4 regions of the Telluria sp. RT2P19 genome follow, and region 2 is predicted to be linked to each of the others. Evidence: predicted binding sites of a transcription regulator. Region 2 holds the regulator's gene; each other region holds the start of a gene.

Region 1 (5,131 bases), on a different contig from region 2:
GTGCAGGGAAGGAGTGCGTTCTTACTTGGGGAGATCTCGCCTCGCGCCTGAAAGGGCGACGGAGAAAAAAAAACCGGAGCGAGAAGTCAGCAGAGGCCGTAGTAGCCGCAGTATGGGCGAAGGGCCGAACGAGTAGGAGTATCTGACACCTTGTCGATGAATCGTGTACGGCATCAGATGTCCGCACAAGCGGAGCGGGTCGTGGTAAGGCGGGGTGAAGCCTCGTCCAAAGCGTCCAGTGGTGAAACACGATTCCCACGACAAGAGATGGAAGATGCGGGGCGAGACTTGCTCACGCAAGCGCTCGCGAGGGAGAACATGCAACGCGCGTGGAAACGCGTGAAGGCGAACAAGGGAGCCGCAGGCGTCGATGGTCTGGACATTGCCCAGACCGGACAGCACCTGAAGCACGCTTGGCCGACCATTCAGCAACAACTGATGGAAGGCACGTATCGGCCTTTGCCGGTACGGCGCGTCGGCATTCCGAAGCCGGACGGAAGCGAGCGTGAACTGGGGATACCCACCGTGACGGACCGTTTGATTCAGCAAGCACTATTGCAGGTGCTGCAACCGCTGATCGATCCCACTTTCAGTGAGCACAGCCATGGGTTCCGGCCCGGTCGTCGTGCGCGTGACGCTGTGCTCGCGGCACAGCAGTACGTGCAGGACGGTTACCGCACTGTGGTTGATGTCGATCTGTCGAAGTTCTTTGATCGAGTCAACCACGACATCCTGATCGACCGTGTGAGTAAACGTGTGCACGATGCCGGAGTGATTCGGCTGATACGCGCCTACCTGAACGCAGGAATCATGGATGGCGGTGTGGTGGTCGAGCGCGCCGAGGGAACGCCGCAAGGTGGTCCGCTCTCGCCGCTGCTGGCCAATGTGCCACTCGATGAGGTGGATCGAGAACTGGAGCGACGGGGGCACCGTTTCGCTCGCTATGCTGATGACTGCAACGTATACGTTCGTAGTCGTAAGGCTGGCGAGCGGGTGATGGCCCTGCTCAGGCGTCAGTATGACAAGCTGCACTTGAAGATCAACGAATCGAAAAGTGCGGTAAGCAGTGCGTTTGGCCGCAAGTTCCTGGGTTATGCCTTCTGGGCAGCACCGAAATGCGAGGTTAAGCGGGCAGTGTCAAAACCTGCGCTTGTAGCGTTCCGGCAAAAGATCAGGCAACTCACTCGCCGGTCTGGAGGGCGCAGCATTAGTGAGGTAATTGAACGGCTACGTCCCTATGTACTGGGATGGAAGGGCTACTTCGGATTGGCGCAAACTCCAAGAATCCTGCGAGAGCTGGACGAATGGATGCGCCACCGGATGCGTGCAATCCACTTACGGCAATGGAAGCGGGGCACGACGATCTACCGGGAGCTGCTGAAACTAGGTGCGAAACCGAAGGTGGCGGTATTGGTGGCAGCGAACAGCCGCCGCTGGTGGCGCAACAGCCGATATGCACTGAACAACGGACTGACGATTGCCTACTTTGACCGACTTGGCATGCCTCGTCTCACTTAACCTCAACTACTCGAACCGCCCGGTGCGGGACCCGCATGCCGGGTGGTGTGGGAGGGGACCGGCCAGCTATCTGGCCGCCCCTATCCCGATTCCCGAATGTCGGCGACATGCATGCAGCCGCACCGGCAGGTGCGCTTCGTATTCGAACTACGGCAACGTGGTCGACGTGGCGGCGCTGATGCTGGCGCTGAACACGAACCTGACCCCCCGACGATATCGAAGCGAAGCTCAAGTCGACGACGCGCGCCCTCCCGGCTAGCTGCTCGGGCGGCGCCGGCATCGTGGACGCCGCCGCCGCCACGACCCTGGCCGAGAGCGAGGCGAACAACACCCTCGCCACCGCCGATGTGGTCGGCGCGGGCAACGCCACGGTGACCGGCATTACAGCGGTGGTACTGGCGCGACCAACGGCAAGTACACGGTGAATCTCGGCTGGTAAGAAGCGTCGTCTCGGATGTAGAGCAGTCTCGCACGTCGTCCCCGCAGGCGGGAACCAATGTCGCCAGCGTCTCGATAGCGCTGCAGCCACTGGGTCCCTGTCTTCGCGACGGACGCGTTTTCATCCGGGCGGATGGCGGTCGACGCAAGGCGTTTCTGCCGCCGGCGCCGGCCTGGTGCGCCGGCGGCTTGCGCCAAACGGCATTTCGAACGATACTGTATGCAATTACAGTGTTCGACCCCAGACGGTAATCAAGCCATGGGGCGGCCTCGCCAGCGTGAACGCCCCAGCCCGAAAAATCATCCACTGCGATTGCGATTGCTTCTATGCGTCGGTCGAGATGCGCGACGATCCGTCGCTGCGCGGCCGTCCGCTGGCGGTCGGCGGCCGGCCCGACCAGCGCGGCGTGGTCGCGACCTGCAACTACGAGGCGCGCCGCTACGGCATCCATTCGGCGATGGCCACCGCCACCGCCATCAAGTTGTGTCCTGACCTCTTGGTCATTCCGCCGGCGATGGAGAAGTACCGCATCGCCTCGCGCCAGATCATGGACATCTACCAGGACTACACCGAGATCGTCGAGCCGCTCTCGCTCGACGAGGCCTACCTGGACGTCACCGATTCCCCGCACTGCAAGGGCAGCGCGACCCTGATCGCGCAAGAGATCCGGCGCCGCATTTTCGAGACCGTCGGCATCACTGCCTCGGCCGGCGTGGCGCCGAACAAGTTCGTGGCCAAGATCGCCAGCGACTGGAACAAGCCGGATGGCCTGTTCCTGGTGCGGCCCGACGAAGTCGACGCCTTTGTCGCGGCGCTGCCGGTCAAGAAGCTCCACGGCGTGGGCAAGGTGACGGCCGAAAAGATGAGCCGGCTCGGCCTGCAGACCTGCGCCGACCTGCGCGGCTGGAGCCTGGACCAGCTGCAGGAACACTTCGGCAGTTTCGGCGCGCGCCTGCACGACCTCTCGCGCGGCATCGACCACCGCGAAGTGAACGTCTCGCGCGAGCGCAAGTCGATCAGCACCGAAGAAACCTATACGCCCGACGTGCCCGACCTGGCCGGCTGCATCAAGCTGTTGCCCGACCTGTATGAGCATTTGCTGGGCCGGATCAAGCGCGCGAATGCCGAAAAATTCATCAGCAAGCTGTTCGTGAAAATCAAATTTTCGGACTTCCAGCAGACCACGGTCGAGTGCGTGGGGTACGCGCCACATATCCCGACCTATGCGCGTTTGATGGAAACCGGCTGGGCCCGCGCCAGCCGTCCGGTGCGCCTGCTGGGCGTGGGCGTGCGCCTGGGCGAGTCCGAGACTGTCGAGCAGCTGCGGCTGTTCGACGACGTTCTGGACGATTCGATAAGGTCCTGAGCTTTTTATGCGACGTTGCCATATAGCAGCGTAGAATATCGATCCTTTGAAATACTGACACAACCGGATAACCTATGTGGTTCAAGAATCTACAGATTTACCGTCTGCCGGCCCCATGGGCCTACACCCCTGAACAACTGGAAAAAGCCCTCGAGCCGCAGAGCTTCGTGCCTGCCACCAGCAATGAATTGCTGCGCCAGGGCTGGGATGCGCCGCGCCCGAATGGCGGCCTGGTCCACGTGGTCAACAAGCAGATGCTGATCATGCTGGGCACCGAAAAGAAGCTGCTGCCGGCATCGGTCATCAACCAGGTGGCCAAGGCCAAGGCGGCCGAGATGGAAGAGCAGCAAGGCTTCCCGCCTGGCAAAAAGGCGATGAAAGAACTGAAGGAACGCGTGGCCGACGAACTGCTGCCGCGCGCCTTCACCCTGCGCAGCAATGTCTGGACCTGGATCGACCCGGTCAATGGCTGGCTGGTGGTCGATGCGGCCAGCCCGGCCAAGGCCGACGACGTCGTCAAGCTGCTGCTCAAGGCCGTGGACAAGATGCCGCTGGAGTCGCTGCGCGTGCAGAAGTCGCCGGTGGCCGTGATGACCGGCTGGCTGGAAGCCGACGAAGCGCCGTACGGCTTCACGATCGACCAGGACACCGAGCTGCGCGCGACCGGCGAAAGCCGCGCCGCCGTGCGTTACGTGAAGCACACGCTGGAACCGGACGACATCCGCCGCCACATTGCCGCCGGCAAGCAGTGCACCCGCCTGGCCATGACCTGGAACGACCGCGTCAGCTTCGTGCTGACCGAATCGCTGGCGATCAAGGGCATCAAGCCGCTGGACGTGATCAAGGAAGGCGAGAGCCCAACGTATAACGACGATGAGCGTTTCGATAACGATATCGTGTTGATGACGGGTGAGTTGGCCAAGCTGTTGGCCGATGTGGTCGAGGCCCTGGGCGGCGAAGCCAAGGCGTAAGCAGTAACTGGCGGTGGAGTGGACGGCTTGGCCTTCCACCCCACCGTGTTCAGCGTCACATCATTTTGCCGCGGCGACTTCGTCGCTGGTCGCAGGCTCCGTCTTTCCACCCGCCCCAGCGCCATGCTCCGGCTCCCCGCTGGTATACGTCACCCCCTGCCGATCCTCATGCGGCGCCGGACGGTTCGGCAAGGGCGGCAGCGCCTTCGCCTTTTCCAGGTCGATCCCGGCAATCTGCGCCACCCGGCGGCCGTAGTCCTGGTCGCAGTGCCACAGATGCCACACCATGCGCAGCTGGATCGGCTCCGGGCACTGTTTCAAGTCGCCGCCGACGTTGTTCACCAAGTCGTCGCGTTCCCAGTCCTCGAAGGTGCGGTAGCGCGCGCCCGCCTGCTGGTAGTCGTCGCGCGTGGTCGTCGTCTGGTAGCGGCCCAGGTGGCCTTCGACCCACTGGTGGTATTCATGGCCGGGCTGGTCCGCTTCCTGGTAGCCGCCCATCAGGCTCGGTTCGTAGTTGATGTGCTTGTTTTCATCCTGCGCGCCATCCACGCCATCCACGTAGAACGTCATCTGCCCGTCGCGCTGGTTGGTGCGCGCCCTGGCTTTTTCTTGTGGGGCGTTGATCGGCAGTTGCAGGTAGTTCGGCCCGACGCGATAGCGCTGGGTATCCGAGTACGACAGGGTACGGCCCTGCAGCATCTTGTCGTCTGAAAAGTCGATGCCGTCGACCAGCACGCCGGTGCCGAAGGCCGACTGCTCGGTTTCGGCGAACACATTGTCTGGGTTCTTGTTCAATACCATGCGGCCCACCGGCAACAGCGGGAACTGGTCTTCGGG
Region 2 (5,131 bases):
GTCGCCACCCTGTGCTTCGGCACCGGCATGGCGGCGATCGGCGCGCTGTTCCAGGCGCTGCTCAAGGCCGGCGACCAGATCGTGTCGTCCAGCTTCCTGTTCGGGAACACCAACAGCCTGTGGCAGACGGTGGCGGCCCAGGGCGTGGATGTCGCCTTTGTCGACGCCACCGACGTGGCCCAGGTCGAGGCGGCCTTGTTGCCGAGCACGCGCATGGTGTTCGTCGAGACCATCGCCAATCCGCGCACGCAGGTGGCGGACCTGGCGCGCATCGGCGAACTGTGCCGGGCGCGGGGCATCCTGTACGTGGTCGACAACACGATGACCACGCCCTGGCTGTTCCGTCCGAAGGATGTGGGCGCCGGCCTGGTGGTCAACTCGTTGACCAAGTCGATCGGCGGGCATGGCATCGCGCTGGGTGGCGCACTGACCGATACCGGCCTGTTCGACTGGGCGGGGTATCCGAACATCGCCCAGAACTTTCGCAGGCAGGCACCTGCCGCGCAAGGCATGGCGCAATTGCGCGCCAAGGCGCTGCGCGACTTCGGCGCCGCGCTGGGGCCGGAAGCGGCGCACCACATCGCGGTCGGGGCCGAGACGCTGGCGCTGCGCATGGAACGCACCAGCGCCAACGCGCTGGCGCTGGCGACGATGCTCGAAGCGGACGAGCGCGTGGCGGCCGTGCATTATCCGGGCCTGGCATCGCATCCGCAGAACGGGATCGTCAAGGCCTTGTTCCGTTCCGGTGGCTCGCTGCTCAGTTTCGAGCTCAAGCAAGAGATTGATCCGTTCGACTACCTGAACCGCCTGCAACTGGCAATCCCGGCGTCGAACCTGGGCGACAACCGGACCCTCGTGATCCCGGTGGCGCACACGATCTTCTTCGAGATGGGGCCCGAGCGGCGCGCCAGCATGGGCATCGCGGAAGGTTTGATCCGGGTGTCGGTGGGCATCGAGGACACGGACGACCTGGTCGGCGACTTCCGCCAGGCGCTGGACGCGTAAGGCGAGTAAAAGATGGGTTGATGGGGCCGGCGATAGCCGGTCTTGTCATATTTGCGGTTGAGCCCAGCCGTAAAACACGGCTATCATGGACTTTTACCAGCCCAGCCTTGCCAAGTGCCCATGAAACGATTCCTGTCCTGCCTCTCCCTTTCGGTCGCCATGGTGGCCGGCGGCGCCGCCTTCGCAGGCGAGCTCGAGGATGCCAACGCCCTGTTCGAGAAAAAAGACTACGCCGGCGCGCTCAAGATCTATACCAGGCTGGCCAACGCCGGCAATCCGCAAGCCCAGCAGCAACTGGGGCAGATGTACTGGTACGGCGAAGCCGGCGCGGTCGACGAAGCCAGGGCCAGGGAGCTGTTTGAAAAGTCGGCCGCCAAGGGCAACAAGGTCGCTGCCGATTCGCTCGCGGTCATGCAGCAGCGCGTGGAGCGCCGCGCCGAGATCGATTACTGGATCAAGGGCTACGACGGCGCCGACCTGCAGTCGGGCGAATACCGTTGCCCGTCGCCCCGCATCCCGGCGGTGTCGAAGGTGAACGACGACATCGAGCGGGTGAACAAGGCGGTGACCAACTGGCAGGATTGCTACAACAAGATGGTGACCAACCTGAACGCGCAGTCGCCGCTGACCAAGCGCATCCCGCCCGATATCGCCAAGCTGATGAACAAGCAGGAAACGGAAGCCTCGACCGCCTACCTGGAACAGGTGCGCCAGAACATCGCCGAAGGCGCGAAAGTCAATTCGAAGATGGTGCTGGCCGATTTCGCCGCCTGGCGCAGCGCGACCGAAGCCTTCGTGGAGCAGCACAATTCAGTGGTCAACAAGGCCAAGAACTAGGCTGCAAAAGGAAGCGCCGGCACATGGCCGGCGCAGGTACTTGAAGCAGATACTGCCGATTAGTTCCAGCTACGCATCAAGCCAACCGCCAGCCCCTCGAGCGCGAACTCTTCGTCTGGCGTGACCTGGATCACGCTGAAGTCGGGATTTTCTGGCAGCAGCTCGACCAGGTCGCCCGTCTTGCGGTAGCGCTTGACGGTGACTTCTTCGCCCAGGCGGGCGACGACGATCTGGCCGTTCTTGGCGCTGTCGATTTTCTTGACCGCCAGGAAGTCGCCATCCATGATGCCGGCATCGCGCATCGACCAGCCCTTTACTTTCAGCAAAAAGTCGGGCCGCGCCGCGAACATCGCGGTGTCGACGTTATAGGTCGCTTCGACGTGTTCCTGGGCCAGGATCGGATTGCCGGCGGCGACGCGCCCGACCAGCGGCAGCGACATCAGGGAAGGCGGCGGCATCGGGATCTGCACGGCGGTGGCGCCGACCAGGCGGATGCCGCGCGAAGTGCCCGGCGAAATCTCGATCGCGCCCTTGCGCGCCAGCGCTTGCAGGTGTTCTTCGGCCGCATTGGCCGAGCGGAAACCCAGTTCGGATGCGATCTCGGCCCGGGTCGGAGGGAAACCCGTGTTCTCGATCGCTTCCTTGATCAGGTTAAGGATCTGTTCTTGCCTTGCAGTGAGCTTGAGCATAAATATCTTGCGGAAACGGGTTGTAGAGGTAGACTGTATTTTTGTACAGTATTCTGCTATACGCAAGGGATATACACGAAAAAGCGCAAAAAAAGCGCACAAGAAACGAAAAACCCGCGCTTGTCCAGTGTAATTGTCGAGTGAGGGGCACTTGGAAACGCAGGTCTTGACGGCCATGTTCCCATTTCGCCCAATCCACGCTATACTAGCTGGCTGTTCCCTTCCCACACTCGTCTTGACGCCGAGGTGGGCATTTGTTTAAAACGTCCTCAAGGAGTAATGCATGCGTCATTATGAAATCGTTTTTATCGTCCATCCGGACCAGAGCGAGCAAGTCCCGGCGATGATCGAACGTTACAAGGCCACGGTGACCAGCCGCGGCGGTAACATCCATCGCGTGGAAGACTGGGGTCGCCGCCAGATGGCTTACCAGATCCAGAAGCTGCCGAAAGCACACTACATCTGCCTGAACATCGAGTGCGACAACGAGACCCTGGTCGAGCTGGAAACCGCATTCAAGTTCAATGATGCCGTCCTGCGTCATCTGACCGTCAAGATGAAGAAAGCAGAAACCGCACCGTCGCCGATGATGAAATCGGTGCAGCGCGAAGACGCAGCCAAGAGCCACCGCGCAGAAGCAGCCGCTCCTGCAGCAGCTCCAGCCGCTGCCGCTGCCTAAGTCTTTCCCAGGAATCCAGCAGCAAGCAGTAGAAGAACCGGGTGAACCAGCTCCAGCTCGTGGCGACCATCGCCGAGCGTGACGTACTGCGCTACACCCCGGCCGGCGTGCCGATCGTTTCAGCCATCCTGATGCACAGTTCGCATCAGCGAGAGGCGGGGATCGATCGCCTGGTCGAGTTCGAAGTCCCCGCGTTCGCCGCGGGCGAGATTTCGGGCAGGTTCCAAAGCGCCGAACTTGGCGCCAGCTACCGCTTCGATGGCTTCCTCGCACGGAAAAACCGCAACAGCAAAGCCCTGGTGTTTCACATCATTGATTTCAGTGCCGCCTAGTTCGGCAATTTAGATATACAGGAGCCTCAAATGGCATTCGGTAAAAAGTTCGACAAAAACAAAGCTAAAGAAAAACTCAAGCGCAAACAGCAGAACCCGCTGTTCAAGCGCAAGAAGTTCTGCCGCTTCACCGCCGCTGGCGTTGAGCAGGTTGACTACAAAGACGTCGACACCCTGAAGGACTTCGTCCAGGAAAACGGCAAGATCATGCCAGCACGTCTGACCGGCACCAAGGCGCACTACCAGCGTCAGGTCGACACCGCCATCAAGCGCGCCCGTTACCTGGCGCTGCTGCCGTACACCGACCTGCATCACGGTTAATCGTCGGTCACGACAGTCAGATATCCTGGAGATAAAACATGCAAGTTATTCTGTTGGAAAAAGTTATCAACGTCGGCAACCTGGGCGACGTCGTCAAAGTCAAGGATGGTTACGCACGTAACTTCCTGATCCCACAAAAGATGGCCCGCCGCGCTACCGCCGGCGCCGTCGCCGAGTTCGAAGCCAAGCGCGCCGAACTGGAAAAAGCAGCCGCCGAGAAACTGGCAGCCGCCCAAGCCCAAGGCGACAAGCTGAGCGGCCTGACCGTCACCATCGGCCAGAAGGCCGGCGTCGACGGCCGTCTGTTCGGTTCGGTCACCAACGCGGACATCGCCGAAGCGCTGACCAAGCAGGGCTTCCCAGTCGAGAAGGCAGCTGTTCGCCTGCCGACCGGCCCGCTGAAAACCACCGGCGAATTCCCGGTTGCAGTCGCCCTGCACACCGACGTCGTGTCGGAAATCACCATCGCTGTCGTGGGCGAAGCTGCCTGAGCGAATGCTGAACTGAAGTAAAAGCAGTGCACGAAAAAGCCGGGTTCTCCCGGCTTTTTTGCTTTTGAAACTCACCAATTATGACAGCCGTGTGACAGGAGAAGGTATAATGCCGCCCATGAACGCAGCACCCCTCGACCCGCAAATAGAAGCCCTGCGCATCCCCCCGCATTCCATCGAAGCAGAGCAATCCGTCATCGGCGGCCTGCTGCGCGATAATGCCGCCTGGGACCGCATTGCCGACTTCATGCACGCGGAAGACTTCTACCGTTACGATCACCGCATCATCTTCGAACAGATGGTCCGCCTGATCAATGCCGGCAAGCCGGCCGACGTGATCACGGTCTATGAAGCCTGCAACCAGCTCGGCAAGGCCGACGACATGGGTGGCCTGCAATACCTGAACGCCATGGCGCAGAACACGCCATCGGCCGCGAATATCCGGCGCTATGCCGAGATCGTGCGCGACCGCGGCATCCTGCGCCAGCTGATCACCGTCGCCGACGACATCTCGGGCAACGCCTTCAATCCGCAGGGCAAGGAAGTCAAGCAGATGCTCGACGAGGCGGAATCGCGGATCTTCGCCATCGCCGAGCAGGGCGCGCGCGGCGCCCAGGGCTGGCTGGCGGTGCAGCCGCTGCTGACCCAGGTGGTCGAGCGCATCGACGAACTGTACTCGCGCGAAAACCAGGGTGAGATCACCGGCGTGCCGACCGGCTTCATCGACCTCGACCGCATGACGTCCGGCCTGCAGCCGGGCGACCTGGTCATCGTCGC
Region 3 (5,131 bases), on a different contig from region 2:
GCGCCAGCCTGCGCGCGGTACAGGCCTGACCGACCATGCCGGCCGCCTCGCCGCAATCGAGCGATACACAGACGTATAGCGCTGAGTTCTTGCGTGTCAAGTCGCTGGCCGAGCGCGGCGTGGCCCAGGCCCAGCACAGCCTGGGCTTCATGTATGTCAATGGCCAGGGCGTGCCCAGGAACGACGAGCTGGCCCTGGTCTGGTACCGGATGGCGGCCAGCGGCGGCCTGGCGCAGGCCCAGTACAACCTCGGCGTGATGTTCCAGAAGGGCCAGGGCGTGGAGCAGGATTTCGCCCAGGCGGCCCACTGGTACGGGCTCGCTGCCGGGCAGGGCTACGCGCCGGCCCAATACAACCTGGGCTGGCTGTACGCAAAGGGCCATGGCGTGGCCAACGACGTGGGCCAGGCGCTGCACTGGTTCAGCCAGGCCGCGGAACAGGGCGAACCGGGCGCGCAGCACAACCTGGGCATGATGTTCGAGACCGGCAAGGGTGTGCCGCAAGACCAGGAGGCGGCGCTTGCGTGGTACCGGCGCGCGGCGGAGCAGGGCTATATTCGCTCGCAATACAACCTGGGCCTGCGCTACGACGCCGGCCAGGGCGTGGCGCGCGACGCGGCCGAAGCGCTGGCATGGATGCGCAAGGCGGCCGAACAGGGCCATGCGCCGGCCCAGTTCAACCTCGGACTGCGCTACGACAAGGGCCAGGACGTCGCCCAGGACAGCGCGCAGGCGATCCAGTGGTATGGCCGCGCCGGCGCGCAGGGACATGCGAGCTCGCAGTTCAATCTCGCCTTGATGTACGACACCGGCCACGGCGTGCCGCGCGACGAGGCACTGGCCCTGGCGTGGTACCGGCGCGCCGCTGAACAGGGTCATGCCGGCGCCCAGAACAGCCTCGGCATGCGCTACGAGCATGGCCAGGGTGTCGTGCGCGATGCGGCGCAGGCGGCCGACTGGTACCGCCGCGCGGCCGAGCAGGGCCTACCGGCGGCCCAGTATCAGCTGGGGCAGTTGATCGATGCCGGCAATGGCGTCGAGCCAGACCCGGGCCTCGCCGCCCAGTGGTACCGCAAGGCGGCCGAGCAGGGTCACCTGCGGGCCCAGTTCGACCTCGGCCTGCGTCATGAAGCGGGCAATGGGGTCGAGCAGGACAGCATGCAGGCGCTGGCCTGGTACCGGCGCGCGGCGAGCCAGGATTATGCACCGGCCCAGTACATGGTCGGCGCGCTGCTCGACCGCCAGGAGGCGGGCGACCCGTTCGAGGCGACCGACTGGTTCCACAAGGCGGCCGACCACAAGCACGCGCTGGCGCAGTTCGAGCTGGGGCTGCGCTACGACTGCGGCAAGGGCGCGGAGCGCGACTACGAGGCTGCCCACTTCTGGTACCTGTGCGCCGCGCGCCAGGGCCATGCGCGGGCCCAGTTCAACCTCGGGGTGATGTATGCGACCGGGCAGGGCGCCCAGCGCGACCTGGTCGAGGCCTATGCCTGGCTGCACCGGGCCAGCGGCGCTGGCGTAACGCAGGCCACCGCCTACCTGACACGGATCGCGGGCCGGATGGAAGCACACCAGTTGTCCCAGGCGGAGCGCATGATTTCGGCTTGACGCACCGCATTTGAACCGTCGCCGGGTGCGCGAGGCTGCGCCAGCGCACCTGCGGGCAAGCGCTGCGCGCTATACTGTATGTCCATACAGTCATGCGCGCGCGATGGAACTCAACGACAAGCTCGAAATCCTGGCCGACGCGGCCAAGTACGACGCATCCTGCGCCAGCAGCGGTGCGCCCAAGCGCGGTTCCGAGGGCAAGGACGGCCTGGGCGCCACCACCGGCATGGGCATCTGCCACAGCTACACGCCGGACGGCCGCTGCGTCTCGCTGCTCAAGATCCTGCTCACCAACTTCTGCATCTACGACTGCCAGTACTGCATCAACCGGCGTACCTCGAACGTGCCGCGGGCGCGCTTCGCGGTCGATGAAGTGGTCAAGCTGACCCAGGATTTTTATCTTCGCAACTACATCGACGGCCTGTTCCTCAGTTCGGGCATCATCCAGTCGGCCGACTACACGATGGAGCAGCTGGTCGCCGTGGCGCGCCAGCTGCGCGAGGTGCACCAGTTCCGCGGCTACATCCACCTCAAGACGATTCCCGACGCCGATCCGCTGCTGATCCAGGAGGCGGGGCGCTGGGCCGACCGCCTGTCGGTGAACATCGAGCTGCCGACCCACGACAGCGTGACCCGCCTCGCGCCCGAAAAAAGCGTCCACACGATCAAGCTGGCGATGGGCTCGATCCGGCGCAAGCTCGACGAAAAGGCCGAGGAACCGAAGGCGCCGGCCTTCGCGCCGGCCGGCCAGAGCACGCAGATGATCGTCGGCGCCGACGCCAGCGACGACCACACCATCCTCAACACGGCCGAGACGCTGTACGGCAGCTACAAGCTCAAGCGCGTGTACTACTCGGCCTTCAGCCCGATCCCGCACAGCCCCGGCAGCGTGCCGTTGGCGCCGCCGCCGCTGTTGCGCGAGCACCGCCTGTACCAGGCCGACTTCCTGCTGCGCGGCTACGGCTTCACGGCCGGCGAACTGATGCCGCAGACGGGCAACCTGGCGTTGGACATCGATCCCAAGCTGGCCTGGGCCTTGAGCAACCGCGAGCACTTCCCGATGGACCTGAACCGGGTCGATGCGTCGCTGATCCCGCGCATCCCGGGCATCGGCCTGCGCAACGCCAAGCGCCTGGTCGAGCTGCGCCGTTTGCGCCGCATCCGCTGGGAAGACCTGTCCCGCCTGCGCTGCAGCCTCAAGAAGCTGGCGCCCTTCGTCGTCACCGCCGACTACAAGCCGGCCCAGGGCGCGACCAGTTCCGACCTGCTGCGCAAGCACATGGCCGACGCGCCGCAGCAGATGAACCTGTGGCCCGAATTGCAGGCGGCATGAACCCGCTTGCCAGCACCCAGGCCCGCGCCGCGTCCCTCGCCGCCACGGCGGTGGCGAGCGTGCGCGCCGGTCAGCCGCTGCTGGTCGATGGCTTCACCACCTGGCGTGCGGTGGCGCGCGAACTGCTGCGCGCCGGCGTGCCGCCCGAGGCGGTGACCTGGGGCGCGCCGGGCGCCGACCTGTTCTCGGGTGCGCCGGCCGCGATCGAGGCTGCGCATAATGGGGGCGACCTCCTGTCCACCCCGGCCGAAGCGAATACGCCCGCGGATGAGCAGGAGCCTTCGAACGCAACGGCGCCAAGGCCGCATGTCCCTCGCTCCCTGATGGAGATGCTGCAGACCGCCGCCTGCTACCGCGATCGCGACCGCTGGGCCTTCCTGTACCGGGTGATCTGGCGCTGGCAACAGGGCGAGCACGATGTGCAATCGCCCGCCGATCCGGACGGGCAGCGGCTGCACACGATGGTCAAGGCGGTGCGCCGCGAGGTACACGATATGCACGCCTACATTCGATTCCGCGAACGGCCGCCCGAGGCCGGCGCGCCCCATTTCGTGGCCTGGTTCGAACCTGGCCACGACGTCCTGCCCCAGGTGGCCGAGCACTTTGTCGCGCGCATGGGCAAAGTGACCTGGATGATCGCCACGCCCGACGCCAGCGTGCTGTGGGACGGCGCCACCCTGCACCATGCCGGTCCCCTGATGTCGAGCGCGGCCGACCTCGATGATGCGGGCGAAGCGCTATGGCTGACCTATTACCGCAGCATCTTCAATCCGGCGCGCCTGAATACGCAGGTGATGAACAGCCACATCCCATCGCGCTTCTGGAAGAACCTGCCCGAGGGCGCGCTGGTGCCTGCGTTGGTGAGCCAGGCCGGCCTCGGTGCGCGCCGCATCGGCCAGGTCGAGGCGGTGGGGCGGCGCGGCGGTCGCACGATCCCGATCGAAGCCGAGAAGGCGCAGCCCGAACGACAGCAGCCGTCGAAGCTGGACGAGTGCCGGCGCTGCGACCTATGGGAACACGCGACCCAGGCGGTCGGCGGCGAAGGACCGAAGCATTCGAAGATCATGATCGTCGGCGAACAGCCGGGCGACCAGGAAGACCTGGCAGGCCAGCCTTTCGTCGGCCCGGCCGGCAAGCTGCTCGACCGCGTGTTCGAGCAGGCCGGCGTGCAGCGCAAGGGCGTCTACATCACCAACGCCGTCAAGCATTTCAAGTGGGAGCCGCGCGGCAAGCGGCGCCTGCACAAGACGCCGGCGCAAAAGGAAATCGAGGCCTGCCATTACTGGCTCGAGAAAGAGATCGCCACGCGCAAACCGAAGGTCATCGTCGCCATGGGCGCGACCGCCCTCAAGTCGGTGCTGCAGACCGGCAGCGTGACCCTGAAGGACAAGCTGGGCCATCCGGTGCGCCATGGCGACAGCTGGGTGGTGACGATCTACCACCCCTCGTACGTGCTGCGGGTGCCCGACGAAGCGGCCAAGCACGAAGCGTTTTCGGTGATGGTCAAGGGTTTGCAATTGGCGCAGCAATTGCTCGAGCGACCCGACGGGCCGGAGCCGCCGGAGAGCTGATATATGCACGATATGCCTGGCTCATGTAATTGAAACAGCCGTGTTACAGCGGCTTCGATAACGCTGCCATTGGCGTAATATCTGGCGAATCTCATCACCGGAACATTTCATGAGCAAGCTCGCCGTACCCGCTTTCTGCATATGCATGCTGGCCGCTCCCGCGTGGGCGCAATCGGACGATGTGGCCCTCCCGCCGCGGGCGGCCGCCGATGTCCAGGTCGATGCCGCCGCGCCGGCGCCGGAACGGATCCATGTCGTGGCCCAGCGTCCCGGACCGGGCATGTGGAAGGTGAGGAAGGGCGAGCACGTCTTGTGGGTGTTCGGCATCTACGGGCCGGTGCCGAAGGACATGCAGTGGCGCTCGCACGAAGTCGAGAACGTCATCCGCAATTCGCAGGAATACCTGTCGGCGCCGAGCGCTTCGGCGAAGCCGGGTTTCTTCAAGTCGATCACGCTGCTGCCAGGCCTTATCGGCGTGCGCAAGAACCCGGATGGCGCCACCCTGCGCGACGTGATGCCGGCGGAAGACTACGCGCGCTGGACCACGCTCAAGTCCAAGTATTTGCCACAGAATGACGACGTCGAGCGCGAGCGCCCGATCTTCGCGGCCCAGGTGCTGT
Region 4 (5,131 bases), on a different contig from region 2:
GCTGGCTTCCCTTCTTCTATTACTGAATTAGAAATACGGTTGAACTACAAAATAAAAACGACGAACGCTAACCCGAGACGGCCTTGATCGACCAGCGTGGGTAGTATTTGGCCACGGCAGGGCCGTCGCTGCGCAGGGCATGGCAACGGTCGAGCTCAAATGGACGGTCGGTTGACGAGCCGCCGAGCCCACCTGGGGCATCGACATTGTCGTCAGCAAAGGCTTGCAGGGCTGCGGTCGGCAGTACCTGTGCCAATTCGGTCAGGTGGGTGCAGCCGAGCACGCCGGATAGGCGGTCTTTCAGATGCAACCGGAAATGGTTCACGAGCGAGAGCCCGATCAACTTCTTGTAGGCAGGGCCGATGGTATCGCAATAGCCCGGATACGGGACGGCGTCGGATGCGGCTTCGGCTTCGACGATGTTGAGCTCGCGGTCGATGGTCACGCGCAGCTTGAGGTCGTGCACCGGCGTGCCGCCGGGCCGTTCGCCGGAAGCGAGCGCGACAGTACGCGTCTTCACATCGCGGATATTGGCGTCCAGGTCCCACAAGCCATCGTCGCGCGCGAACGCTTCGACTGTGATGGCGCGCGTATGCCGGAGCGAGCGCGATACGGGAGGTGACAAAGGCATAAATACCAGTGCCGTCGAGACGGCGGTTAGTGATGCAGCCGGTGTGCTACGTGCACGTTGCCGCAGCTTCTGCGACAACAACCGCTCATGCGGCGCTGCTTAAACCCGCAAAGTTTAGCACAGCGTCCACAGCGGCGCATGGGAAAGAAAGGTCACTATGGGAAACTACGGGGAGTTGAACGCACTTGCAGGAAACATGACGGCACGTTTGCCGTTGATATTATTCACCTGTCTTTAGCGAGATAAAATACGCCATTCACAGCGTGAATGAAAGATATGTCGTTTGACCAGGATCAATCGACTACCAAGAATGAGCAGAAAACAAAAAAGCGCCAGCGTGCAGCGCCATCGCCCGTTGAGGAATATGCCCTAGGCATATCGGGGATGACGCTCCACGCTGGCGCCTGGCGTAGTCATATGGACAGATCGACAGCCATCAGTCGGCATCGAATTCATCGTCCGCTGGGCTGCCCTGCATGGCCACCTTGGCCGCGCGCTGGGAAAAGCCACGCTGCAATAAGAAACGCATTTGCTTGGCCCGCATCGCCGCATCGGTGGCGACGGTGCCGAACTTGCGCTGCCAGACTTCGATGGCGCGCGCGGTCTCGCTGTCGGACAGTCCCGCCTTGATCTCGACCAGCGCATCGCCGGTCACACCATGGCTTTGCAGCTCGGCCACCACACGGCTATTGCCGTAGCGGCTGGCCTTACGGTTGACCAGAGACTCGGCAAAACGTTCTTGCGACAGCCAGTTATTCTTTTCGAGGAAATCGAGGAGGGCGTCGACGTCTTCGTCCTCTTGCGCATATTTGGCCAGCTTGCGCCGCAACTCGAACCGGCTGTGTTCGCGCTGCGACAGGTAGCGCAGCGCGCGCGCCTTGAGGCTCAGTACGGGTGCGGGCATGAGGTCACCGTCGACAACGACTTGGTGCGGACATGCACGGCGCTACCCTGCCGTGCGGCCCGCACCAGGCGATTACTCACCGACAGCCTGCAGCTTCGGCTTGTCGCCGTCGCCTGGCGCTGCCGGCGGCAGTTCGCGCACACCCAGGGCGGCGCGGACCTTGTTCTCGATCTCACGCGCCAGGGCTGGGCGATCCACCAGGAACTGACGGGCGTTGTCTTTGCCTTGGCCGATGCGCTCGCCGTTATAGCTGTACCACGAGCCTGCCTTCTCGACGATCTTGTTGTCGGCGCCCAGGTCCAGGATTTCGCCTTCGCGCGAGGTGCCTGCTCCGTACAGGATGTCGAAGTGGGCTTCCTTGAACGGTGGCGCGATCTTGTTCTTGACGACCTTGACCTTGGTTTCGTTACCGATCACCTCGTCGCCCGACTTGATCGAACCGGTACGACGGATGTCCAGGCGCACGGAGGCGTAGAACTTCAGTGCGTTACCGCCGGTCGTGGTCTCCGGGCTGCCGAACATGACGCCGATCTTCATGCGGATCTGGTTAATGAAGATCACCAGGGTGTTGGTGCGGTTGATCGAACCGGTCAGCTTGCGCAGCGCTTGCGACATCAGGCGCGCCTGCAGGCCCGGCAGCGAGTCACCCATGTCGCCTTCGATCTCGGCGCGCGGCGTCAGTGCCGCCACCGAGTCGATGACCACGAGGTCGACGCTGCCCGAACGCACCAGGGCGTCGGTGATTTCGAGTGCCTGTTCGCCGGTGTCTGGCTGCGAGATCAGCAGGTCGCTCAGGTTGATGCCCAGTTTTTGGGCATAGGTCACGTCGAGCGCGTGCTCGGCGTCGATGAAGGCGCAGGTGCCACCCAGTTTTTGCATCTGGGCGATGGTCTGCAGCGTCAGGGTGGTCTTACCCGACGATTCAGGGCCGTAGATCTCGACGATACGGCCGCGCGGCAAGCCGCCGACGCCCAATGCGATGTCGAGGCCCAGCGAGCCGGTGGAAACAGTCTGCACTTCTTCGACCGGCGCATTGGCATCCATGCGCATGACCGAGCCCTTGCCGAACTGCTTTTCGATTTGCGCCAGGGCGGCTGCCAGCGCCTTGCCCTTTTCAGCGGCGTTCAATGCGGATTTTTTGTCGTCCATGGTGTACTTTCAATCGTGGAGTAGGCAAGGTGTGGGCGCGCACGCGCACTTCAAGAGCCAGTACTGTATAAAAATCCAGTGGTTTTTGCAAGCACTAATACGTGGTGGTTTTGTCAATAAAATGGTCGAGGCTCGCATTGTTGCGACAAATCAAACACAATACACGTCATCCCCGCGAAGGCGGGGTCCAGGTCCTGCGCCAACTACTGATGGCGCACGCCGTCACAATGCCAGAAAATGGGGTTCCCGCCTGCGCGGAAACGGCGTTTTCAACTGTCAACCGAGGTGCCACCATGCGAATTCTGCTCGCTGAAGATGATAGCGTACTTGCCGACGGCCTGACGCGCTCGCTGCGCCAGTCCGGCTACGCCATCGATTACGTCAAGAACGGCCAGGATGCCGACACCGCCCTCTCCACCCAGGAGTTCGATCTCCTCATCCTCGACCTCGGCCTGCCCAGGATGTCGGGTCTCGAGGTGCTGCGCCGCCTGCGCGCGCGCGCCTCGCTGCTGCCGGTCCTGATCCTGACCGCCGCCGATTCCGTCGAGCAGCGCGTCGAAGGCCTCGACCTTGGCGCCGACGACTACATGGCCAAGCCGTTCGCCCTGTCCGAACTCGAGGCGCGGGTGCGCGCCCTCACCCGGCGCGGCGCCGGCGGCGGCCCGACCATGGTGCGCCACGGCCCGCTGGTCTACGACCAGGTCGGCCGCAGCGCGTATATCAACGACCAGATGCTCGACCTGTCGGCGCGCGAACTCGGCCTGCTCGAAGTGCTGCTGGCGCGCACCGGCCGCCTGGTGTCCAAGGAGCAGCTGGTCGACCACCTGTGCGAATGGGGCGAGGAAGTCTCGAACAATGCGATCGAGGTCTATGTGCACCGGCTGCGCAAGAAGATCGAGGTCGGCGGCGTGCGTATCGCCACCGTGCGCGGCCTCGGCTACTGCCTCGAGAAATTCTCCGAGGCCGCCGCGGCTGCCTCCAATGAGCGCGCCGCATCGGCGGCGGCGGCCAGCGTCGCCGACAGGTGAACGAACGCGACGCCGGTTTCACGGGCGAGCCTGCGCACGGGCCTGCGTTCGTCCCGGCGCCGGCCGAGCCGACCTACGTCCCGCCCAATCCCGAGCCGGACGAGAACATCCGGCATTCGCTGTTCGGCGAGATCCTCGACTGGATGCTGGCCCCGCTGCTGCTGCTGTGGCCGATGAGCATCGCCATCACGTACCTGGTCGCCAAGTCGATCGCCAACCAGCCCTTCGATGACGCCCTGGAAGACCGGGTCACGGTGCTGGGCCAGCAGATCCGCAGCGTGGGCGGCAAGGCCGCAGGCCAGCTGCATCCTTCCGGGCGCGACATCCTGCGCGCCGACGACGTCGACAGCGTGTATTACCTGCTGGCCGGCCCCAACGGCGAGCTGCTGGACGGCGACCGCGACCTGCCGCAGCCGAGGCCGAACGCGGCCGACGAGCATGCGCGCAGCGGCGCGGTCGAGTTCCGCAACGACAGCATCCACGGCACGCCGATCCGGGTCGCCTACACCTATATCAATCTCGATCCGCTGCACGAGCGCTCGCTGCAGCAGCCACTCGAGGCGCCTCATTCCCCTCCCCTTGCCCTGGTGCAAGTCGCCGAGACACTCGATAAACGGGCGCACCTGGCCAACGAGATCATCAAGGGCGTGATCCTGCCCCAGTTCATCATCCTGCCGGTGATCCTGGCGCTGGTATGGTTCGCGCTGTCGCGCGGCCTGAGTCCACTGGCCGAGCTGCAGCAGCGCATCCGCGCGCGCGCGCAGGACGACCTGTCGCCGATCGACCCGCGCCAGGTGCCCGAAGAAATCTCGCCGCTGGTCGGCTCCTTCAACGACATGCTCGAGCGCCTGGGCGAATCGGTGGCGATGCAAAAGCGCTTCATCGCCGACGCCGCGCACCAGATGAAGACCCCGCTGGCCGGCATGCGCATGCAATCCGAACTGGCGCTGCGCCAGCTCGACCCGGCCGAGATCCACCGCTCGCTGGAACAGTTGGCCAAGAGTTCGGAATCGGCCACGCGCCTGGTGAACCAGCTGCTGGCGCTGGCGCGCGCCGAGAATCAGCCGCAGGCGGGCCTGGCGTTCGCCGGGATCGACTTGCCGGTGCTCGCGCGCGAGACCGTGCGGGACTGGGTGCAGGCCTCGTTCGCGGGCCAGATCGACCTGGGCTTCGAGCCGCCCGCGAACGACGAGCCGGTCGTCATCGCCGGCCAGCCCTTGATGCTGCGCGAGCTGCTGTCGAACCTGATCGACAATGCGCTGCGCTACACCCCGGCCGGGGGCAGCGTCACGGTGCGCGTGCGCTGCGACGCCGGGCGCGCCCTGCTCGAGGTCGAGGACACCGGCCCCGGGATCGCCCCCAACGAGCGCGAACGCGTGTTCGAGCGCTTCTACCGCATCCTGGGCAGCAATACCCAGG

The links. Region 2 encodes LexA, which represses DNA repair genes until DNA is damaged. Its sites were predicted from a motif close to ACTGTATNNNNATACAGT; they were not measured.
Region 1: dinB (DNA polymerase IV) is a predicted target of LexA. The motif match lies at 2,172-2,189, and genes of this name have one in related genera.
Region 3: AC56KW_RS03815 (putative DNA modification/repair radical SAM protein) is a predicted target of LexA. The motif match lies at 1,681-1,698, and genes of this name have one in related genera.
Region 4: recA (recombinase RecA) is a predicted target of LexA. The motif match lies at 2,747-2,764, and genes of this name have one in related genera.

Annotation. Positions count from the first base shown of each region.
Region 1 is NZ_JCASIL010000005.1:109,935-115,065, reverse strand. It holds gene ltrA (group II intron reverse transcriptase/maturase) at 157-1,518, shown strand; gene AC56KW_RS08655 (hypothetical protein) at 1,800-1,943, shown strand; gene dinB (DNA polymerase IV) at 2,235-3,323, shown strand; gene AC56KW_RS08645 (recombination-associated protein RdgC) at 3,398-4,294, shown strand; gene AC56KW_RS08640 (catalase) at 4,355-5,131, opposite strand, start outside.
Region 2 is NZ_JCASIL010000010.1:89,218-94,348, forward strand. It holds gene AC56KW_RS13975 (cystathionine gamma-synthase family protein) at 1-1,005, shown strand, start outside; gene AC56KW_RS13980 (tetratricopeptide repeat protein) at 1,126-1,842, shown strand; gene lexA (transcriptional repressor LexA) at 1,902-2,531, opposite strand; gene rpsF (30S ribosomal protein S6) at 2,815-3,210, shown strand; gene priB (primosomal replication protein N) at 3,252-3,542, shown strand; gene rpsR (30S ribosomal protein S18) at 3,573-3,863, shown strand; gene rplI (50S ribosomal protein L9) at 3,902-4,354, shown strand; gene AC56KW_RS14010 (replicative DNA helicase) at 4,464-5,131, shown strand, end outside.
Region 3 is NZ_JCASIL010000002.1:362,772-367,902, reverse strand. It holds gene AC56KW_RS03825 (putative bifunctional diguanylate cyclase/phosphodiesterase) at 1-29, shown strand, start outside; gene AC56KW_RS03820 (SEL1-like repeat protein) at 36-1,607, shown strand; gene AC56KW_RS03815 (putative DNA modification/repair radical SAM protein) at 1,711-2,940, shown strand; gene AC56KW_RS03810 (UdgX family uracil-DNA binding protein) at 2,937-4,511, shown strand; gene AC56KW_RS03805 (TraB/GumN family protein) at 4,621-5,131, shown strand, end outside.
Region 4 is NZ_JCASIL010000002.1:308,163-313,293, forward strand. It holds gene AC56KW_RS03525 (DUF2889 domain-containing protein) at 68-631, opposite strand; gene recX (recombination regulator RecX) at 1,068-1,535, opposite strand; gene recA (recombinase RecA) at 1,608-2,684, opposite strand; gene AC56KW_RS03540 (response regulator) at 2,978-3,712, shown strand; gene AC56KW_RS03545 (sensor histidine kinase) at 3,709-5,131, shown strand, end outside.